Linked DNA regions of Tunicatimonas pelagia. The protein of the gene in region 1 interacts with the protein of each later gene in a pairwise test. Links are inferred from orthologs where the notes say so. Each region holds a gene or a part of one and is shown on either strand. Other genes may lie near its edges. The genes, in order: P0M28_RS28875 and dnaE.

What was found.
Region 2: the proteins of P0M28_RS28875 (region 1) and dnaE interact in binary tests that used the Escherichia coli proteins (3 or more experiments, as listed by UniProt). The link is inferred for Tunicatimonas pelagia from one-to-one orthologs.

The regions. Positions count from the first base shown.
Region 1 is NZ_CP120683.1:6,770,955-6,774,265, reverse strand. Bases 283-3,282 are described here. They hold P0M28_RS28875 (3'-5' exonuclease), read left to right. Parts: upstream 283-1,437; coding sequence 1,438-2,127; downstream 2,128-3,282. Other genes in these bases: fbp (class 1 fructose-bisphosphatase), read right to left, coding at 2,982-3,282; P0M28_RS28870 (hypothetical protein), read left to right, coding at 2,209-2,943; P0M28_RS28880 (DUF294 nucleotidyltransferase-like domain-containing protein), read left to right, coding at 283-1,441. Outside these bases: more of P0M28_RS28880, read left to right, coding at 1-282; more of fbp, read right to left, coding at 3,283-3,311. UniProt on the Escherichia coli protein: DNA polymerase III is a complex, multichain enzyme responsible for most of the replicative synthesis in bacteria. The epsilon subunit contain the editing function and is a proofreading 3'-5' exonuclease.
Region 2 is NZ_CP120683.1:3,522,400-3,528,765, reverse strand. What follows is about bases 10-6,064. They hold dnaE (DNA polymerase III subunit alpha), read right to left. Parts: upstream 5,670-6,064; coding sequence 210-5,669; downstream 10-209. Other genes in these bases: P0M28_RS15080 (GNAT family N-acetyltransferase), read right to left, coding at 5,853-6,064. Also shown: more of P0M28_RS15080, read right to left, coding at 6,065-6,329; P0M28_RS15075 (glutathione synthetase), read right to left, coding at 6,343-6,366. UniProt on the Escherichia coli protein: DNA polymerase III is a complex, multichain enzyme responsible for most of the replicative synthesis in bacteria. This DNA polymerase also exhibits 3' to 5' exonuclease activity. The alpha chain is the DNA polymerase catalytic subunit.

The DNA.
Region 1 (3,311 bases):
CCAGCCGTTTCCCCGCACCTCGTTTCAGCAATTACTGACCTGCTCTGCTAACGAAAGTTTACAATACGCAGCTCAGCAAATGTCAGGCTGGCGAGTAGGTTCCATCGTCATTAGCAGTGCTCAACAACACCCCATCGGCATTGTAACCGATACTGATCTACGCGACTGGGTTGCAACTGGAAAAGTTCCACTAGAGACTCCGGTATCCGATGTGATGAGCCAACCCGTTGTTACTGCCGGGCAACATCAGAGCGTAGCCGAGGTGCTCGTCCGCATGATGCAACACAATGTTCACCACATATGCATTACTGAAGATGGCACAACGGATAGCCCAGCCGTGGGAATGGTAACCAATCACGATTTGCTCCTACTTCAGGAAAATAATCCGGCCATTATTCAGCGAGAAGTGCATAAGGCGGAGAATATTGCTGCCCTTATCGACGTGCGCGAACGAGCCGAAATGATGGTACAGCAGCAGATTAAGCAGGGCGTAGCTATTCGTACGGTAGCTTCTCTTATTACGGTTATTAACGATACGCTTATTGCTAAGAGTGTGGCTTGGGCAGAAGTGGCTTTAGCCGAGGAGGGTTTTTCTAAGCCAAGAGCTTGTTTCTGTTGGCTCTCTCTGGGCAGTGAAGGCCGAGGAGAGCAGTTACTTCGCACCGACCAAGATAGTGCGCTGGTGTACGAAGATCCCTCAGGAGAAATGGCAGTAAGTACCTGTGCGTATTACCTGGAGTTAGCTAAGCGGGTAGTAAATACATTACAAGAATGTGGCTTTGCCCCTTGCCCAGCCGATATGATGGCGAGCAACCCCCGGTGGTGTATGTCATTGAGTGATTGGAAAAAGCAATTCGGTCACTGGATTCAAGTGCCTGACACTGAGGCTTTGCTGCACGCCGCTATCTTCTTTGACTTTCGGGCTACTGCCGGAGAGGTTACTTTAGCTAATAATCTTCGGGAGTTTATTTTTAGCCAAATGGAAACCCGATCACTATTTATGCATCATATGGCCAATAACGCGCTACTCAACCCACCCCCGCTGAGTTTCTTCCGAAAATTTATGGTAGAAAAGGGCGGAGAGCACAAAGATAGTTTCGATATTAAACGACGGGCGATGATGCCACTCATTGATGCTGCCCGAGTATTGGCTTACGAAGCCCAAGTACTCAATACCAGTAACACTCAACAACGCTTAGAACAAGTAGCAGCTACTGATGCGTCTCGCGCTACACTCTACCAAGAAGCGGTTAATGCTTACAACGAACTGATGCAACTTCGAGCGAGGGAAGGCTTTCGCCAACATGATTCAGGTCGTTACATTGACCCAGCAGCATTAAGCCACTTAGAACGCGAAATGCTTCGATCTATCTTTGGGATAATCCGAGATGTTCAACAAGTGCTACGTCATCATTTCCAGTTAGACTACTTTCGCCGATGAAGTGGTTCCGTCGTTCATCCCTCCCAGCTACTCCCCCACCCGACTTCATTGTCCAGTACCAACGAGCGAGTCGGGCTAAGCTCGATACTAAACAGTCTATTCGGGAAATCCGCTTTGTGGTATTTGATACCGAGACTACCGGACTTAACCCACAGAAAGATACTTGGCTATCATTAGGAGCAGTAATAGTACAGCAGCGAGCCATTTGGGTTGATCAAAGCCTGGAGTTTACCCTTCGGCACCAAGATGTAGATATTTCCGCACAAGTGGCGGTACACGGTATCACTCAGAATTTTCTGGCCGATGGTATTTCAGAAGTGGAAGTATTACAAAGATGGTTATTATTTATTGAGAACTCGGTTCTAGTAGCCCACCACGCTGCTTTCGACCAGCAGATTATCAATGAGGCACTCCGCCGTCATTTCGGTCAGTACAAAGTGCGACTCCGTAATACGGTACTAGATACCGCCCAACTGGCTCAACGCCTTGATCGCTTTAATACCATACCCGAAGCCCAAAACCCAGCTCACTACAGCCTGGATCACCTTTGTCAACGTTTTGATATTGCTCCTAATGATCGGCACACTGCCGCCGGCGATGCCTTACTCACCGCCCAACTTTTGTTAAAACTACTAGCGCAAGCCGAACAACGAGGTGTTCGTACCTATCGGCAACTACTGGGGTAATAGAAATTTTTCTTATAAACTCTCTCTCGTTACGATACGTATTTTATAGCGATGTTATTCCATTAATTGATAAGAATAGTTATGCAAAGACCTTCCACAAAGAATTTGGATGCTTTACCCAATCCGACTGAACTGCAACGAATATGCAAGTCAATATCAGCGATTGAAGCAATATTATGCCCTGAATGGGAGGACAGATATTTTTCTTATCAAAAGCAGTGGAGTGAAAAGGAAGAGTGTTGTGAAATAAGAAACGGTCAAGGAGATCAAATGCTCATTCTTTTTAGTCCCCAGGGAACGGTAATCAATGGATTTGCCCATGAGAGTTCTATGAATGGCTGGCAACAGCTTGAAACTGAGGAGAAGAAAAGCTTATTTCAAAGAATAATTGGCAGAAAAACACCGCCAAAGACTGAACGCATTCAACATATTTGGAGCGGGGTAACTAGTGGATTGCCCCAGGCATTTCAAGAATTTATATTTGGAGAACCCGTCCGAAGTATAGGAACCACTTTTTGTATTTGGGCGAGTCGTGATGATCGTGAATGGGCGATTGGAGATATTACCTTTCCCGAAGACGATTATTCTGATGGTTCCAAAGACCTGTTGGCATTACTAGATGGCGATCCAGTTACCTACCGGGATTGGGCAATAGAGTACTACGAATTAGACGAATTAGATTTAGAATCGCTTAAATCCATCTATAATCAACAGCCCATTACTGAGGGGGTAGTGAATGAGTTAAATCCCGATTTACAAGATATAGACAGACTTAAATCTGATCTAGAAGAAATCGGGGTTGCAAGTAAATTATAAACTAACGTTACGCAGTTATAAAAAGAAATCTCGCGAGCTTAGCTTCCGGTAGGCCGTAGATCAGTGATCAGGCAATTTTTGAGAGCATTCACCAGCAGTTCGGAGCCAATGAAGAGAGGCGTTCGCTCGTGCAGACAGTTGGGCTGCAAATCTAGTATCCGGCGTTTACCATCTGTGGCTTGTCCGCCTGCCTGCTCTACAATAAATGCCAGCGCATTGCACTCGTAGATGAGGCGAAGTTTACCGTCAGGGTTCGTACGGGTAGGTGGATACAGATAAACGCCCCCCTTCAACAGATTCCGGTGAAAGTCCGCAACTAGCGAACCAATATACCGTGATGACATTTCCCGTCGGTAGCAAAACTTGAT
Region 2 (6,366 bases), 3.2 Mb from region 1 along the record:
CTTATTGATTTAGAACATACGCGTTCCAGCGGGGAACCGCACCTGCACCAATCAACTACTTATGCAATGTCTTTGCTGCGCTATCAGCCTACACCTTCGCTGATCAACATTCTAGAATTATTACTTTTGATGATAGAAACCGAATCCTAAACGCAGCATGATTTTGCATTATCGTTAGATAACCTGAATAACTGACGTTAATTTACACATCATCGCACCCCGGTAAGCTGATACGAAACTCCGTCTAGCTGTTCGAGGGCACCGAAAAGTTGTCCGTCGGGTTGCCAGCGGTACTTGCGCGACAGCATTTCTACGCTCATGCTTTCCTGTTCATCGTGTACGGTTACTTTTACCGGACAGTTTCCTCGGTACTCAGCCGATAGTGTCTCCAAGCGCTCAATCAGATTTTGGGTGAGTTGCTCGGCAGAAATACTGAGTTGAATGCCTCCGGTCATCTTTTCCCGAACTTCGGTAAGTAGTTGAACGGTTTGGGGACGAAGCTCCCATACCCCGGGTTTATTATAACGCTCCTCTACCCGCCCCTTCATATACACAAACTCACCTAGCGATAGGCGGTGACGGTTGCTTAGATAATCCTCACCGAAGAAGGCCAGATCGACCGAGGTTTGGTAATCTTCTATGGTGACCAAGGCGAAGGGTTTACCGCTATTCGTTTGACGCTCAGCACTTTTAGTGATAATTCCGGCTACCGAAACTTCCCGATTTTGGTAGCCCATTACCTTATCCAAGGTGCAGGTGCAGAAGCTCTCTATTTCCAACTTAAACTGATCGAGCGGATGCCCCGAAATATAGAATCCAGTAACCTCCTTCTCGAGTTTAAGCTTTTCCAGATCACTGTAAGGTTCACAGTCGGTTACCCGAGGTTTAGGTACTTCCAAACCGCCCACTCCGCCAAACAAAGAAACCTGAGCAGCTTCTTCTTCTTGCTGAAGGTTTTGAGCGTATTTGGCCGCTTTCTCTAATAACGATGAATCGCCCGGGGACGCGTGCAGATACTGCCGACGGTGCATATTAGGGAAACAGTCGAAGGCTCCGGCCATGGCCATGCACTCCAGCGTTTTTTTATTAACTGCTCGTAGGTTAGCCCGTTTAGTAAACTCAAAAATATCGGAGTATGTCCCTTGCTCATCTCGCTCTTCAATAATAGAAGCTACCGCACTTTCGCCGGCGCCCTTAATAGCTCCCAGCCCAAAGCGAATTTGCCGCTCCTTATTTACTCCAAAGTCAAAATCACTTTCATTGACATCCGGGCCGAGCACCTTAATTTTCATCTGCTTGCACTCGTCCATAAACAGCGTTACCTTATCGGAATTACTCATATTGTGGGTAAGCACCGCCGCCATGTATTCTTCGGGATAATTCGCTTTTAAATAGCCAGTTTGGTAAGCCACTACTGAGTAAGCTGCCGAATGCGAACGGTTGAATCCGTACTGAGCGAATTTCTCCATGATAGAAAAGACCTCTTCCGCTTTTTTCTTATCAATCCCGTGTTTTTCCTTAGCTCCTTCTACGAAGATGACTCGCTGTTTATTCATCTCCTCAATCTTCTTTTTACCCATCGCCCGACGCAACAAATCCGCACCACCCAGAGAGTAACCGCCCAGAATTTGCGCGGTCTGCATAATTTGCTCCTGGTAAACACAGTTGTGGACAATAATATTATTGGCTACAAAATTATGTATCTTGTCTACAGTGAGATCGTAGACGGCTTCACTACCACAAGCCTCTATTGATACAATTTGCTGCCAGTTGATCGGTAGCAACCGCTGAGTAGCAGGCAGAGAAATTTGCTGAGCTACCCCTTCTACAACAGTTGTACTGATGCGAGGATCTTTACGCTGAAAATGTTGCCGATCAATACCGTACGCTTTCATTAGACCACGAGCTGATTTGCCCGTAGTTTCCTTTATTTCTTGAAGAAAAGGTTGCCGCTCAACAGAGTTATGTCGAAACGCAGTTCCTTTAATAGATATATGCCCTTTGTGAGAAACCATAAATGGCTGAATAGCACCAGAAAATCGGTTTAGCTCGTAGGTGGTAACTTGGTATGAAGTCTGATCAGGACAAACATCATTCTTATAGGATGCCTCATAGATGACTGAAGGAATGCCCAAACGTAGCAAAAGGGTCTGTACATCTTGCGCCAACTGCGACGAAATAGTTTTGTAGTGACAAAGCTTCTTACCTACGTAGCCGTCACAATCCCACAACCCAGCTAAGAAATAAGCAATGTCTTCATCAGCCATTGTATAAATAAAGGATGGCACTGCTTTTTCGTGGCTACGTACTCCACAAGGGTACTTTCTGTGATCAGCCGAGCTTTTCAACCCAAGCTCCCGCATCCAGGCCAGCAAGCTAGTGGTAGCCCGACCACTTACTTTGCTTCTGATACCAACTCGCTTTACGTTTCTTACCTGCTTCACCACTACGGGTTGTACATCGTCAAAGGCCTGTAGTGCTTCAATGTACGCCTCAATAAGTTGCGGATCATGATTAACAAAGTCTACCGAAGTGCCACTTGCTAAGCTCCCATCAGCCGTCAGGAAAGCCAACACTCGCAAGCGGCAGCGATTGTACGAAGAAGGGGTGGTTGGAGAAAATAATTGAGGTGGAGTACCTACATAATCACCACTATTTAGTGCTTCTAATGGCTTCCATCCCTGCTCGGTATAAAAAAGATGATTTGCTGTAGCTTTTATCGTGGCTCCGTTGCGTAGCGTGAGTCGAAATACCGGATGAGTACCATTATCTAGCCAGTGAGTAACCCGAGCTGTAGTGGCTTGTCCTTGGGCATCAATTCCCTGCACTACAAAGTTTCCTGCTCTATCCTTTAGTTCGTCTAATCGGTGGGGAGCCCCTGTTTCAGCATCAAAAATTCGTGTGTCACCCGATAAACAAATGCCATAAGAATTTTTTAAAATAGGCTCAAGCAACTCATGCGGGTACTCTATATTTTCCTTCCCGTGCTTACGATCAATAAAGTTAGGGATGAACTGCATCGGCCCCGGACGGTACAAGGCGTTCATGGCAATCAGGTCTTCAATATCGGTGGGTTTGAGTTTGCGGAGCCACTGTCTCATTCCGTCCGACTCAAACTGGAAGGTGCCGATGGTATCACCCCGCTGGTACAGTTGGAATGTTTTTTCATCATCCAGCGGAATGGCATCGATATCAATATCCACACCATGGTTCTTTTTAATCTTTCGCAGTGCGGTTTTGATGATGGTAAGGGTTTTCAAACCCAAGAAATCCATCTTCAGCATTCCGGCTGATTCTACCACTGAACCGTCGAACTGAGTAACAAATAAGTCAGAATCCTTATCTGTTTTCACCGGGATGTACTCGAGCAAATCATCAGGAGCGATGATAACCCCAGCCGCATGAATTCCGGTGTTCCGTACTGAGCCTACCAGCGTATGTGCTAAATTAATTACTTCAGCTTGCTTGTCGGAGCCTCGCTTGATTTGCTGCAATTCGGGTACTTCTGCGAGGGCTTGGTCGAAGGTGGTTCCGGGTTTCTCTGGCACCAGTTTCGCCAGTCGGTTCGCATCTACCAGCGGTAACTCACTTACTCTAGATACGTCTTTAATTGACATTCGGGGAGCCATTGTACCGAAGGTTACAATCTGGGCTACTTGGTTTCGCCCGTATTTGTCAATTACATAATTAATTACTTCCTGGCGACCGTCGTCGTCAAAATCAATATCAATATCGGGCATACTGATCCGCTCAGGATTGAGGAAACGCTCAAAGAGCAAATCGTACTCAATGGGATCAATATTGGTAATTCCGGTACAGTAAGCCACTACTGAACCCGCTGCCGAACCCCGACCCGGGCCTACTGATACTCCCATATCTCGGGCAGCATTGATGAAATCCTGCACAATCAGGAAGTACCCCGGAAAACCCATGTCTTTGATGATCTTCAACTCATGGTCAAGCCGATCCTGAATTTCGGGGGTGATTTCGCCGTAGCGAGGCTTTGCACCTTCGTAAGAAAGATGGCGCAAATAATCGTTTTGGTCGGTAAAGCCGTCGGGAAGCGCGAACTTAGGCAGTAGAATATCCCGCTGTAAAGTTAGCTCTTCGGCTTTCTCCGCTATCTCAAAAGTGTTGGTAATGGCATCAGGTCGATCGGCAAAGAGTTGCTTCATCTCCTCTTCGGTCTTGAGATAAAACTCATGGTTAGGCATCCCGAAGCGAAAATTCCGCCCCCGACCGATGGGAGTAGAGAGTACTTCGTTATTTTTTACGCAAAGCAGCGTATCGTGGGCATTAGCCTCTTTCTGATTAGCGTAGTAAACGTTATTGGTCGCAATGACTTTTACGCCGTACTTATCAGCCATACGGAGCAGCACTTCGTTCACCCGGTCTTCTTCCTCTAGGCCGTGTCGCTGTAACTCTACATAAAAATCATTACCGAATACTTCTAGCCACCAGCGAAACGCTTCTTCCGCCTGGTGCTCACCGGTATTGAGAATCAGATCGGGAATTTCACCCGAGATGCCACCGGTAGTAGCAATTAAGTCTATGGCATATTCTTGAATCAGATCTTTATCTACCCGAGGAAAACCACCGTAGTAACCTTCAATGTAGCCCAGCGAACAAAGTTTCGACAGGTTCTGATAACCGTTCTGATTTTTAGCTAATAATAGCTGTACGGAGCGCTGGTCTTTAAAATCTTTGGTAAACTTCTTCTGATGCCGATCCTTTGTCATATAGACATCGCAACCGATGATAACCTTTACACCTTGTTTTTTTCCTTCGGCTACAGCTTTGAACGCCCCAAACAGATTACCCAAGTCGGTAACAGCAATGGCGGGCATATTGCGCTCCTTCGCCGCACTGACTAGCTGCTTGATACTGGCCGTACTTTGCAGAATAGAGTACTGCGAATGAACGTGCAAGTGGCTGAATGGAGCGGTTTCAATTTTGTTAACATCGACCTTCTTCCGCTGGGGTGGCCCAGCTACTTTAGACTTCTGAGGAGCATTCTGCGGCATATCCCGCAATGCCTTTTCTAAATCAGGTCGCTCGTAGGTAATTTCCGTTAACGGCGTACTATCAAACGGAGCAATAACCTGCTCTTTCAATAATCCGAAAAAGCAACGGGCAGTAGCGTCTACATCAAAGGCTGAATTATGTGCTCCGCTGAATGGCACACCGAACAGTTTTTCGTGTAGCTCAGATAGAGTAGGCCACTTGTATTTCCCGCCTCGCCCCCCGGGAATTTTACAGTAATCCGTGGAAGCATCCTTAGTATCTACTTTTTCGATGTTGAGCAGCGTAGTTTCTATCTGCGCTCGCAAAAACTCGGCTCCGGTCACATTTAGATCAAAATCGACATTGTGACCAATGGTTTGCCGGGTATGCTGAAGGTCTTCATTGAATTTAGTTAGTACTTCCGCCAACGGATGCCCCTCCGCCAACGCCCGTTGGGTAGAAATACCGTGTACTTTCTCAGAGTTGAAGGGAATCGTAAACCCTTCGGGCTTTACAATGTAGTCGTGTGCGGACTGTAAGCTACCGTCGGCATTATGCAATTGCCAAGAAAGTTGTACTAACCGGGGCCAGTTGTCCAGATCAGAGATGGGAGCATTATAGTCGCGGGGCAGACCGGTGGTTTCGGTGTCAAATATTAGGTACATCGGCAGACGTTCGTTTGCTTATTTATCAGTTCTAGTAACACGAAAGATACGCGGAGTAGTGCATTTATGCCACCCGTTTCTAAATAAATGCTTCAGTCCATTTGACTTATCCGGCTGATCTACCTTCGTGAGTGACTGGAAATAAGAGGCTTATTATTTAAGAGTGAAAGTAACAGTTGAAGACTATATCAGATCTTTGCTCATCCGATAATTGATCAGTTCTACTCCTTTTATCTGCTTTTGGTTTTCCCTTACCAAACTAAATCCTTGGCGGACAAAAAAGTTCTGGATCGTTTTACTAGCATCTGTGGTAATTTGAGGGTATCCAGCCCGAATTGCTTCTTGCTCCAATGCACCGTAAAGTAGATAGGCAATACCTTGGCGCTGATAATCTTTATGTACATAGAGAAAATCTAGGTAGCCGTTTTGGTCTAGCGAACCAAAGCCAGCAATAGTTTCGTCTACTGTGGCCACTATAAAGTACTGATTATCAATTGCCTGATGCCACCGTTTCTGATTATGTGCTGATGCAACCCAAACTGTTAGCTGCTTCGACGCATAATCTTGCCGGGCAACGTGCTCAACCGTTCCAGTGAACAGGCGCAGTATCTCCGGCAGATCGTGGGTGGTGGCGAGCCGTATCTTTATCTCGTCGGGCATTACTCCATAATGGTCATTCCATGATGGCCAACGTAGC